4 regions of the Vibrio sp. R10-SF1-ISO8 genome follow, and region 4 is predicted to be linked to each of the others. Evidence: predicted binding sites of a transcription regulator. Region 4 holds the regulator's gene; each other region holds the start of a gene.

Region 1 (3,172 bases), on a different contig from region 4:
TCATACCCAAGCTGACAACTTAAAGCTGCCAGGAGAGCTTGAAAGCAATACCTTACCTATCACCAACTGGGTCTCTTACTCAAGGCAGCAAGCACGTTATTTACAGGCAAAATCTGACTTTATCAACCAGTGGTTTAAAGATGGCAAACATTTAACCACGGATGTCATTTGGACAGGAGAAGGAACGAATCAGAACGCAGCCCTTACAGTATTCAGGCACTTTGATAGTGCATCTGTTGTTCAAGGCTTAGTCGGCACACCGCCCAAAACAGCTTGGGTGTTGGATTATGCTCTCATCGAGCGCATCCACTATTTACTTGTCGCTGGATTCGATGTGTACGGCAACTTCGGACATCAGTTAATGACGAGGATGTTTATGGATTTCTTACGCCTTGAAGGTGAAAGTAATTTCGTTGCCCTACTGCCTAGAGATATGCGCCATAAAGAACACTCAAGCTGGTACAAAGACCAAAGTGCTCAGCTTAGTGACTTCTTACAACGCAACGTTAAGCCGTTTGATCAACCTACACAAGTGCCGTATCAAACAGACGATCCAAAAGCTGAGCTATACGATATTTTACAGACTCAACTTGCTCCTGTGCTGACTAATCGCTTCAAAATCGAACAAACAGGAATGACGCTTGAAAATGAGCAACTGCTGCGCAGTATAGATAAGATCAAAGGCAAAGGGCTTATCTATCTGCCTCAGATAATGATGTTAATGATTGAGTCTGATAACGGTAAAGATCAGCTCTACACCTTGTTGCACAATAATGCTCATACCAACATCTCTAGTCTATTTGATGAGGAAAGTAACCGCGATCCGACCAATGATGATCTTACTTTGGTTCGTGGAGTGATCGGTAGCTACCCAGCTGCGTATCTATCCCTTAAAGAACAGCAAGTGCCAAAACTGGTCGAAATGTTGAAAAATATTTCGAGCGAGGAAGATTACGTTAAGCTGTTGGATACCTTTGCAATTCGTCGTAGTTCAGACCAATTTTGGCCATTTAGCGATAAAATTCACGCATGGTATCAAGAGGATCAACCTATCGAATTTGGCCTGCTTGACTACAATAGATTTGAGAATAGGTAGAACCGTTCAACTGCGCATGACACGCTCAGGGAGGTGACTATGGGTATCAATGACAGCATTAGAGCTTTGGAACAACAAATTTATGTTGCCTGCTCAGAAGGTGATTACGACACCGTACAGATGCTTGAACATCAGCTTGATAGCCTTAGGAACAAGGCTGAACATCCTTTCGATGATGATCCTTATGCTCCTGAAGGGAAAATAATCCCTGATGATGACTGGTACTAACGAAAACGCCCCATCGTAATTTACATGGGGCTTTCTTTTGCCCATCGCCCATTACACACGTATAATTCACTCCTCTATAAACAGCGCTTTACAAAGCAATTTTAATCGCTATCATTTGCACGCAAACGATTGCCTCACTTTTTATGTGCCTATTTTGAGGGTTTTATGCTGTCTGATATTGAGATCTGTCGCGATACTACACTAATGCCAATTTCCCAAGTTGCTGAGCGTGCTGGTCTGCATGCAAATGAATTCCATAGCCAGGGAAAACACAAGGCTAAAGTAACTTTAGAAAGCTTAGCGCGCTTGCAAAACAACGTCACCGGAAAACTCGTATTGGTGACTGCAATAACCCCTACTCCACTTGGCGAAGGAAAAACGGTTACTACAATTGGCTTATCTCAAGGCATCGCCAAACTTAATCGCTCCGTTATGGCCTGTATACGCCAGCCTTCAATGGGCCCTGTTTTTGGTGTCAAAGGAGGTGCGGCTGGCGGTGGTTACTCTCAGGTCGCTCCAATGGAAGAATTAAACCTTCACCTGACGGGTGATATTCATGCCGTTACTGCAGCACATAACTTAGCTGCAGCTGCGATTGATGCACGTATCTATCATGAGCAACGCCAAGGCTTTAAAGACTTTGAACAGCGCAGTGGATTAACTGCCCTCAAAATTGACCCTCAACGCGTTGTCTGGAAACGTGTCATGGACCACAACGACCGAGCACTGCGTATGGTGACGGTCGGCATGAACGAAGCGAACAAGACCATTAATGGCTTCGAACGCCAAGATGGATTTGACATCTCTGCCGCTTCCGAGCTGATGGCAATTCTTGCGCTCGCTTCTGACTTAAAAGACCTTCGTGCTCGTATTGGCCGAATTGTTGTCGCATACGATATCGATGGCAAACCTATCACCACGGAAGATTTGCAGGTCGCAGGTGCCATGGCCGTCAGCATGAAAGAAGCGATTGAGCCAACCTTGATGCAGACGTTAGAAGGCGTTCCAACGCTTATCCATGCGGGCCCGTTTGCAAATATTGCTCACGGTAACTCGTCTATTATCGCAGACAACATCGCGACAAAACTGTGTGAATTCACCGTAACGGAAGGTGGATTTGGTTCTGATATGGGTTTTGAGAAAGCCTGTAACATCAAAGCTCAGATGTCAGATAAATCACCAGATTGTGCCGTCATTGTTGCCACTTTACGCGGTTTAAAAGCTAACTCAGGGCTGTACGATTTAAAGCCCGGCCAAGCAATACCAGAAATGCTGTTTGAGAACGACGAAAAGGCCCTCATCGCCGGATTCGATAACTTAAAATGGCATATCGACAACGTAAACAAATACGGCGTGCCTGCGGTTGTTGCAATAAACCGTTTCCCTCAAGATAGTGACCAAGAGCTTCAAGCTCTAAAAGCCATGATTGAAGCTTTACCAAATGATGTTGAAGTCGCTATCAGCGAAGGGTTCGCTAGAGGTGGCGTAGGGACACTAGAACTAGCAGAGAAAGTCGTTGCTCAATGTGACAAAACAGCCCACTTCAAGCCACTGTATCAATTTAGCCAAACGACTGAAGAGAAGCTAATGGCTGTGGCTGAAGCAGGTTATGGCGCATGTGGTATTACTCTTAGTTACCAAGCAAGAAAACAGCTTGATGAGTTAAAACAGCATGGCTTCGACAACTTAGCGGTTTGCCTTGCAAAAACACCACTGTCTATTTCCACCAATGGCAGCATTAAAGGTGCGCCTTCTGGCTTCGATGTGCCAATCCGTGAGTTACGACTGTGTGCGGGTGCGGGCTTTGTTTATGCGCTTTGTGGCAATGTAATGACGATGCCGGGCTTG
Region 2 (3,172 bases), on a different contig from region 4:
CACTCCAACACTTTTTGCCGTTGGTAAGGTCAGCATCATCATACCGCGTACACCAGTCGGAGATTTTGCCACCGGGTTCCAGTGAGACTCTTGGTAAGCCAATGCTGCGACTAAGCGCCAGTCAAATTCATCTGAATACTTCTTAAATAAAGGCGACCATTTAGGCAGTTTGGAATCGAGTGCACGAATGAAGGCGCGAGTATCGACATAATCAAAGCTGCCAATGTGGCCAATGTATTTCTCTTCTAAAGAAGCAAGATGTCCCGATTGATTAACCGCACCGAAAAACTCAATCAATAAGCCATATAAGCTTTCATCCTGAGAAGGGCGCAAGAACCATGAGATAGGTTGGTCTTCAGTCAGTTCGAATGCTAAAGCAATATCAGGGTAGATACGTTGTGATAATGAAACCTCGACCGAATCTGCGACAGTGAATCTAAGTTCCCCTTGAGAGACGGCTTTAAGCAGATCGTTAACGTCAGCATTGGGGTCGATATGGTAAGAAAATTCTGGGTGCTGAGCCTGAATGTCGGTCAGAGTCTTATTGAAGTGAGAATCTCCAACAATACTCAAAACGTCTTTTCCTTCATTTTTCTCAATCAATTCAGCCTGCTTTGCAAGCAACTGCTTTAAGTTTCTTGGACGCCAATTGCCTTTTTTGTAGACCACTTGTTGGCTTACGTAATAGTAAGCAGGGCCTGGACGAAAGTTTTTGAGCCTTTCTGGAGATTGACTCAGCCCCGCGGCAATGATGTCGATCTCTCCTTTTTCTAGAGCAGGGTAAAGGCTAGAAATACGATAAGCAGGCTTCATTTCAAGCTGAACGCCCAATTCATTGGCAAACTCCCGCGCCAATTCGTAATCGAGACCCGCAGGGCCATCTGGGCCAATGTAATACGATAGTTGATTATTGAGTGTGCCCACGCGCAGCACGCCACGATCTTTAATTAAGTCGAGTTCACTTTTAGGTTCAGACTCTATTTGACAGCCAGAAAGCAGCAAAGCGGCAAACATAATTAGGCTCAGTGACTTAAAGTGACTTATATAATACTTCTTCATTAACAACGATCTCATACATCCAGTACGGCATTTATATCAAAGTGTCATAACAAGGCAAGCCAATCAGTGACTAGGCGAGATAAGAGTTATTAAATTCTTAATCTTGCTGTATTTCAAAATTGACAAAAAAAATGACGCAAACGGTTGCTTTTGGTGTTACATCACAAAAACAATTGCTATATAATGCGCTCGCATCAAAGAGGTGGAATCGGCATAGGTTTGAAAAACCTTCGGGAATAGCTTCGAAGAAAATACAGTAACCCACTGAATTTATTCCAATATCACCTTAATCAATTGCATGAGAGACCTAAGCGCATGAGAATTTTTCGTGGCTCCCCAGCTCTATCTGAATTTCGTGTTAACAAGCTTCTAGAGCTTTGTCGTGAACTTGGCCTACCTGTAACCGGTATTTACGCTGAGTTTGCTCACTTTGCTGATCTAACGTCAGACCTAGATGCGTCTGAAGTTGAGAAACTAGAAAAACTACTGACTTACGGTCCAACAATTGAAGAGCACGAGCCAGAAGGTCTTCTTCTGCTAGCTACTCCTCGCCCTGGTACTATCTCGCCATGGTCTTCAAAATCGACTGACATTGCTAATAACTGTGGCTTAGATAAAGTCGTTCGTCTAGAGCGCGGCACGGCTTATTACATTGAAACGTCTGCTGAACTGACTGAACTGCAACTCGTCGAGCTTAAAGCGATTCTTCATGACCGCATGATGGAAGTGGTTTTCACTGATTTTGAATCTGCACGAGCACTTTTCCAAGTGGCAGAACCTGCTCCAGTAGCGGATGTTGACCTACTTAAAGGCGGCCGCGCTGCGCTTGAAAACGCAAACGTTACCCTAGGTCTTGCACTTGCAGATGACGAAATCGAATACCTTTACGACGCGTTCGTCAACAAGCTAGATCGTAACCCAACAGACATCGAGCTGATGATGTTTGCACAGGCGAACTCGGAGCACTGTCGTCACAAGATCTTTAACGCAGACTGGACTATCGACGGCGTTAAGCAAGAGAAGTCTCTGTTCAAGATGATCAAGAACACATTTGAAACGACACCAGAAAACGTGCTGTCTGCGTACAAAGATAACGCAGCAGTAATGGTGGGCTCTGATGTAGGTCGTTTTTTCCCGAACCCAGAAACTCGCCAGTACGGCTACAACCAAGAGAAAGCCCACATCCTAATGAAGGTGGAAACGCACAACCACCCAACGGCTATCTCTCCTTGGCCGGGCGCTTCGACTGGTTCTGGTGGTGAAATCCGCGACGAAGGCGCAACAGGTATTGGCGGTAAGCCAAAAGCCGGTCTAGTTGGTTTTACTACATCTAACCTACGTATTCCTGGTTTTGAACAGCCATGGGAAACAGATTTTGGTAAGCCAGGTCGCATCGTTAACGCACTAGATATCATGCTAGAAGGCCCACTTGGTGGCGCGGCGTTCAACAACGAATTTGGTCGTCCAAACCTACTTGGTTACTTCCGTACTTACGAAGAAAAAGTTAACTCTCACGCAGGTGTTGAGGTTCGCGGTTACCACAAGCCAATCATGATTGCTGGTGGTATGGGGAACATCCGTGACGAGCACGTACAGAAGAAAGAGATCCCTGTGGGTGCAAGCTTAATCGTTCTTGGTGGTCCTGCAATGAACATCGGCCTTGGTGGCGGTGCGGCATCTTCAATGGCGTCTGGTCAATCAGCAGAAGATCTAGATTTTGCTTCAGTACAGCGTGAAAACCCAGAGATGGAACGCCGCTGTCAGGAAGTGATCGACCGTTGTTGGCAGCTTGGCGACGAGAACCCAATCGCATTCATCCACGATGTGGGCGCGGGCGGTATCTCTAACGCACTTCCAGAGCTTGTAGACGATGGCGAGCGTGGTGGTATCTTCCAACTGCGTGACGTACCAAACGACGAACCAGACATGAGCCCACTTGAGATCTGGTGTAACGAATCTCAAGAACGTTACGTAATGGCGGTTGCTCCAGAGAATATGGAAGTATTCGATGCGATCTGTAAGCGTGAACGTGCACCATACGCAGTGGTTGGTGTTGCAACAGAAGAGCGAGAACTGAAACTTGAAGATTCACACTTCGACAACACGCCAATCG
Region 3 (3,172 bases), on a different contig from region 4:
ACTCTGTGCACCGCCTTAAGACTCTACAACCAAAATTTGTTTCGGTTACCTATGGTGCTAACTCCGGTGAGCGAGATAGAACACACTCGATTATCAAAGAGATCAAAGATCAAACAGGTCTGGTTGCCGCACCGCACTTAACCTGTATAGATGCCTCACGCGAAGAGCTTATCCAAATCGCCGATGACTACTGGGCAAATGGTATTCAAAGTATTGTCGCGCTGCGTGGTGATATTCCCCCAGGTGGTGGTAAGCCTGAAATGTATGCTTCTGATCTCGTCACGCTACTAAAAGAGCGTCATGACTTCGATATCTCAGTGGCGGCTTTCCCTGAAGTTCACCCAGAAGCAAAAAGCGCTCAAGCTGACCTACTTAACCTAAAACGTAAGGTAGATGCAGGTGCGAACCGAGCTATCACTCAGTTCTTCTTTGACGTAGAGAGTTACTTGCGATTCCGTGACCGCTGCGTGGCGGCAGGAATTGATGTTGAAATTGTTCCTGGTATTTTACCTGTTTCGAATTTCAAGCAAGCTTCTCGCTTTGCAGCGCAGAACAACGTTAAAGTTCCGGGATGGATGGCTAAGCAGTTTGAAGGTTTGGACGATGATCCAACGACAAGGCAGCTAGTTGGAGCAAGCCAAGCGATTGATATGGTGCGTACATTGAGTCGTGAAGGGGTTAAGGATTTCCATTTCTACACTCTAAACCGTGCGGAAATGACTTACGCCCTGTGCCACACTTTAGGCGTTCGCCCTAAAGCATAGGCAATATTCAAAAATGACCAATTATTGCTTGGTCATTTTTGTACATAGAAAGCAAAAAGGCTGAACCTGAGTTCAGCCTTTTTTATTCGAGTAGTGATTACTCTACTTCATCCATTTTGCCAAGTAGGCTACGGATGCGCTCTTGCCAAGCAGAGTGCTCTTGCTGCATTTGCTGAGCTTTTTGTTCTAGCTCTTCACGATTGCTACGTAGTTCGTTTGCTTCAGTTGCTAGCTTTTCTTTCTCTTCTTTCAGTTCTTCAACTTCCATTTGTAGAAGAGCAATTGTATCTACTGCAGTTTGGATTTTTGCTTCTAGTTGTTCTAATACTTCAAAAGACATCTTAGCCTACCTATCTATTATTCGGAGAAGGTTTCGGTCACCTATGTTCCAAAACCATTTGCAACCATTCTACTCAGCCGAGAGCGGATAAACACGCCCTATATTGTAGTTTTTTTGCCATTCGATTAAAAAAACAGCGTAAATTGACAACGGCCTTACATCCCTCAAGCGAGCGACATCTATTTGTTAATTTAACCTGTTAGATTGATCCAGTTCAATGGCTGTTCGAGCAAAAAGGCAAACGTTTCCTTTCTGATATGATAAGATCCTGCCGTTTTTGTTTTTCTCTCTTTCCTAACACTTTGGAGTCTTCATGAAACGCGATTTAGCAATGTCATTTTCTCGAGTTACCGAGGGTGCAGCTTTAGCAGGTTACAAGTGGCTTGGCCGCGGCGATAAGAACGCAGCAGATGGCGCTGCTGTTGAAGTCATGCGCAGCTTACTTAATAAAACCGAGATCAGTGGAGAGATCGTGATCGGTGAGGGCGAAATCGACGATGCGCCAATGCTGTACATTGGTGAAAACGTAGGTATTGGTGGAGACGAAGTAGACATCGCCGTCGATCCTATTGAAGGCACGCGTATGACTGCAATGGGTCAATCTAATGCTTTAGCAGTGCTAGCTGCCGGTGAAAAAGGCAGCTTCCTTAAAGCTCCAGACATGTACATGGAGAAGTTAGTTGTTGGCCCTGGTGCAAAAGGCTGTATTGACCTCAATAAACCCCTCAAAGAAAACCTAGAGAACATCGCGCAAGCGCTGAACAAGACTCTAGATACACTTGTGGTCATTACCTTAGCAAAGCCTCGTCACGATGAGGTTATCGCAGAAATGCAGGCAATGGGTGTTCGCGTCTTTGCTGTGCCAGATGGCGATGTTGCTGCGTCTATTCTAACTTGTATGCCTGATAGCGAAGTCGACGTCATGTACTGTATCGGTGGCGCTCCTGAAGGTGTTGTTTCAGCAGCTGTCATTCGCGCTTTAGACGGTGATATGCATGGTCAACTACTACCTCGCCATGAAGTGAAAGGTGATAGTGAAGAAAACCGCATCTATGGCGCTGCAGAGCTTAAACGCTGCGAAGAAATGGGCGTGAAAGCGAATGTCGTACTTAAGATGGAAGACATGGCACGTAGCGATAACGTTGTATTCTCTGCAACTGGCATTACTAAAGGAGACCTACTTGAAGGTATCTCTCGCCAAGGTAATATCGCTACGACTGAAACTCTGTTAATCCGTGGTCGATGCCGTACTATTCGTCGTATTAAATCGACTCACTACCTTGAGCGTAAAGATCCTGAAGTAAGAGATATCATTCTTTAATAGGTGAACATCAAAATCATAGAAGGTCAGCTGCTGCTGGCCTTTTTTGTTTGGTAAAGAGCAGGAGGCGGGAACGGACTTCGTCCTACGGAGAACTGGAGAACTGGAGAACTGGAGAACTGGAGAACTGGAGAACTGGAGAACTGGAGAACTGGAGAACTGGAGAACTGGAGAACTGGAGAACTGGAGAACTGGAGAACTGGAGAACTGGAGAACTGGAGAACTGGAGAACTGGAGAACTGGAGAACTGGAGAACTGGAGAACTGGAGAACTGGAGAACTGGAAAATTGTGTCTTTTAGGAGACGAGTGCTGTCAACACCTTCTAAATCATCGGCTCTACCAACTTAATTTCAACAGTTACCTCTCGTAGGGCGAAGCCTGTTCTCGCATCTATAGCGAAGCGTTCCCGAGGACGCAGTCCGTTCCATCTCTCCCATAAAAGCAAGAAGCCCGTTGCGATAGCAACGGGCTTCCAAAACGACGAAAGCCTAGTCGTAAGACTAGGCTTTCTTAATAAGTGGCGGGTCGGCCGGGCTTGCGGGCAAGCGGGACTCGTTGGTCGCAGACCAAAATAATCCCGTAGATACAAAAAGACCTCAGCATTGCTGCTGAGGTCTGGAATAAGTGGCGGAGCGGACGGGACTCGAACCCGCGACCCCCGGCGTGACAGGCCGGTATTCTAACCAACTGAACTACCGCTCCGCACTGGTTAGACCTAAAGTCTAAATTTAAAGCCTGGCGATGTC
Region 4 (3,172 bases):
ATATATGCTCATAATTCGTCTTTTATTGTCACGTAAGCCATTACCGCTATTCATTTTTATTAGTTACACTAATAGGTAGTTATTTTGGGAGTGATACCTAATGCAAGAAATCAAAGCATTCAACGAGAAACGTGCGGAAATTTATTGGTGGCTTTCAAGCCTTTACGCCAAGGAATTAACGGAAGAGAATCTGGAGCAGTACCATTCAGCTCAAATCCGCTCTTTCCTTACTGGCCTTGGCGAGAATGCCGCTCTTAAACCGTCGATTGATCGTGTCATTGATGCACTTAATCGCTTAATCGATCGCGAAGATGCGCAACTAGAGCTTGCCGCTGACTTTTGTGATCTATTTTTAAAGTCTGACCGCGACTCGGCACTGCCTTATGCTTCAATGTACATTGGAGACACAGGCCTGCTTAACGACAAGCCTGCCAAAGAGATGGAAGCATTAATGCTAGAGCATGGTGTAGCCGTTGATGAAAGCCTAAATGAGCCGGCTGATCACATTGCCATTGAGCTGGATTTTCTCGGTAACCTTATCATTCGCTCTAATGAACTTGAGCAAGAGCGTCATATTGAAGAGGCACTGATCGAACAAGAGAGCTTCATTCGTCAGCACCTTCTAAGTTGGACACCTAAGTTTTCGGCTAAGTGTCAAACGCTCGATGAATTCGGTTTTTACTCTGCGATCGCTTCTCTCACTGTGGCGTTCTTGGAGTTGGACTGCACATATTTAATCGGCGAATAGAGTCTGACAATGTGAACTGGCACAGGTCAGTTTGACGAAATATGTTTGCCCTAAGTCGGATTGCGGTCTAAAATCGTGACCGCAAACGATAAAAATGAACTATTCAAATACAAACCGCTAAATAAGAGCGGTTTTTGTGTTTCTGATACTTTCTGCCAACTTATTCTAAACTGAATATATTCTCGTGGCAGTCATCGACAGGACAAAATTTATGGCCACTATTAAAGACGTTGCTCGCCTTGCTGGTGTTTCAACAACCACTGTGTCTCACGTGATTAACAAGACACGCTTTGTTGCCGAAGCGACACAAGAAAAAGTGATGGAAGCGGTAACCGAGCTTAACTATGCACCGAGTGCCGTTGCTCGTAGTCTTAAATGCAACACTACTCGTACAATCGGTATGTTAGTGACGCAATCGACTAACCTATTTTTCTCAGAAGTTATCGACGGCGTAGAAAGCTACTGCTACCGCCAAGGTTACACCTTGATTCTGTGTAATACCGGCGGCATCTATGAGAAGCAACGCGACTACATTCGCATGCTGGCTGAAAAGCGTGTAGATGGCATCCTAGTGATGTGTTCAGATCTGACTGAAGAGCTGAGCGAAATGCTCGACCGCCACAAAGACATTCCAAAAGTGGTAATGGACTGGGGTCCAGAGAGTTCTCAAGCCGATAAGATCATCGATAACTCTGAAGAAGGCGGCTATCTAGCGACAAAATATCTGATCGAGCGCGGTCATACTGACATTGCTTGTTTAAGTGGTCACTTCGAGAAAGCGGCGTGTGTTGAGCGTATTAGTGGCTTTAAGCGTGCAATGGCTGAAGCTGATTTAACAGTAAACGAAGATTGGATTCTTGAAGGTAACTTCGAATGTGATACGGCGGTACTGGCTGCGGATAAAATTGTTGCGATGGATAAAAAGCCAACAGCCGTATTTTGTTTTAATGACACAATGGCGCTTGGCTTAATGAGCCGTCTACAACAGAAAGGCATTCAAATACCTCAAGACATCTCAGTAATCGGCTACGATAATATTGAACTAGCAGAGTACTTCTCTCCACCTCTAACAACAGTGCACCAACCAAAACGTCGCGTTGGTAAGAATGCCTTCGAAATTCTTCTTGAGCGCATTAAAGATAAAGAGCACGAAAAACGTGTGTTCGAGATGCACCCAGAAATTGTCGAGCGCAATACCGTTCGTAATCTAAATAAATAACCTTAAGTCAGACGCTTAGCTTGTAGTCGTACTATTGGCTAGGCGTATATCTCCCCTCTATTTATTGAACCAACATCACATTTATCCGATACAAACGTGATGTTCTGCGCAGATTTTATTTATTCTTAATGTGTTCGATTAATGCCACGAACAGGGCAAACCATTTCGAAAGGATGGGACGCAAAGCCTCCGGCCTTAAACAATTTATTGTCTGGTAGCGGGGTTGCCGATGGCGAATATGCAAACTGTCATACCGCTTTTACTTGCACTCGTATGACACCTTACTGACAATGTCTCTGCATAATTTTGCTAATCTCTCGGACCTGCATTGGTGGCGTATACTTATACACCGAGAAAACACAGCATGGATAAACCAATACTAAAAGACTCAATGCGTTTATTTGAGCAGTTAGGACATATTAAGTCTCGCTCAATGTTTGGTGGCTTTGGCATTTTTGCTGATGACACTATGTTCGCACTTGTCGTCAACGATAAACTACACGTACGCGCGGACGCGGCTCTCGCTAAACAGTTCAGGTCTCAAGGGCTAGAACCCTATGTTTACAAAAAACGCGGATTCCCCGTCGTGACGAAGTATTTTGCGCTTTGTGATGATTGGGCAGCTGACGCAAATAAAACGTTAAAGATTGCGAACGTCGCCTTAAAAGCAGCAAATCAAGAGAAGCAATGCCAATCGCAAGCGAAACCCAATCGTTTGAAAGATCTGCCTAACTTGCGGCTAGCAACTGAGCGCATGCTCAAGAAAGCTGGTATAGATTCGGTAGAGAATCTGGAACAAGTGGGAGCCGTACATGCGTTTAAAGCCATTCAGACTACACACTCTTCCGATGTAAACATCGAACTTCTCTGGGCTTTAGAAGGTGCCATTAAAGGGACACACTGGTCGGTTATCCCCCAAAGTCGCCGTCAGGAGCTGTTAACTCAAGTCAGCTAACCTAAAAAATAAATTTGTTTAAGAAGTCAGCCTTTGTGCTGACTTTTTTATTGGTTTTTATCTGCCATCTTGAAATTTGTGGCTTGCTTTCCCTGTCTTGTCTAGTAACACTAATAATTGATATCCATGAAATATGATGGAGCTGCACAACATGAATAAAAAGATCATCCTAGGAATTATTTTCGTCGCACTAATTGTTTTACTTGGCGTAAATTTTGGTCAGTATCTCACGCTAGAAAACGCGAAGGCG

What was found. Region 4 encodes PurR, which represses purine synthesis genes. Its sites were predicted from a motif close to TNANGNAAACGTTTNCNTNA; they were not measured.
Region 1: the regulator PurR is predicted to act here: its motif matches at 1,442-1,461, upstream of AC6R00_RS09890 (formate--tetrahydrofolate ligase).
Region 2: the regulator PurR is predicted to act here: its motif matches at 1,192-1,211, upstream of purL (phosphoribosylformylglycinamidine synthase).
Region 3: the regulator PurR is predicted to act here: its motif matches at 1,338-1,357, upstream of glpX (class II fructose-bisphosphatase).

Annotation. Positions count from the first base shown of each region.
Region 1 is NZ_JCBDHL010000012.1:121,254-124,425, forward strand. Features, by position in the region: gene AC6R00_RS09880 (fatty acid cis/trans isomerase) at 1-1,096, shown strand, start outside; gene AC6R00_RS09885 (hypothetical protein) at 1,136-1,324, shown strand; gene AC6R00_RS09890 (formate--tetrahydrofolate ligase) at 1,490-3,172, shown strand, end outside.
Region 2 is NZ_JCBDHL010000008.1:226,174-229,345, forward strand. Features, by position in the region: gene mltF (membrane-bound lytic murein transglycosylase MltF) at 1-1,059, opposite strand, end outside; gene purL (phosphoribosylformylglycinamidine synthase) at 1,375-3,172, shown strand, end outside.
Region 3 is NZ_JCBDHL010000015.1:1,201-4,372, reverse strand. Features, by position in the region: gene metF (methylenetetrahydrofolate reductase) at 1-764, shown strand, start outside; gene zapB (cell division protein ZapB) at 862-1,104, opposite strand; gene glpX (class II fructose-bisphosphatase) at 1,418-2,425, shown strand; gene AC6R00_RS10945 (hypothetical protein) at 2,472-2,774, shown strand; tRNA gene AC6R00_RS10940 (tRNA-Asp) at 3,052-3,128, opposite strand; rRNA gene rrf (5S ribosomal RNA) at 3,160-3,172, opposite strand, start outside.
Region 4 is NZ_JCBDHL010000018.1:185,472-188,643, forward strand. Features, by position in the region: gene torD (molecular chaperone TorD) at 101-748, shown strand; gene purR (HTH-type transcriptional repressor PurR) at 960-1,967, shown strand; cyclic di-GMP riboswitch class I at 2,112-2,198, shown strand; gene AC6R00_RS14165 (TfoX/Sxy family DNA transformation protein) at 2,332-2,922, shown strand; gene AC6R00_RS14170 (TVP38/TMEM64 family protein) at 3,074-3,172, shown strand, end outside.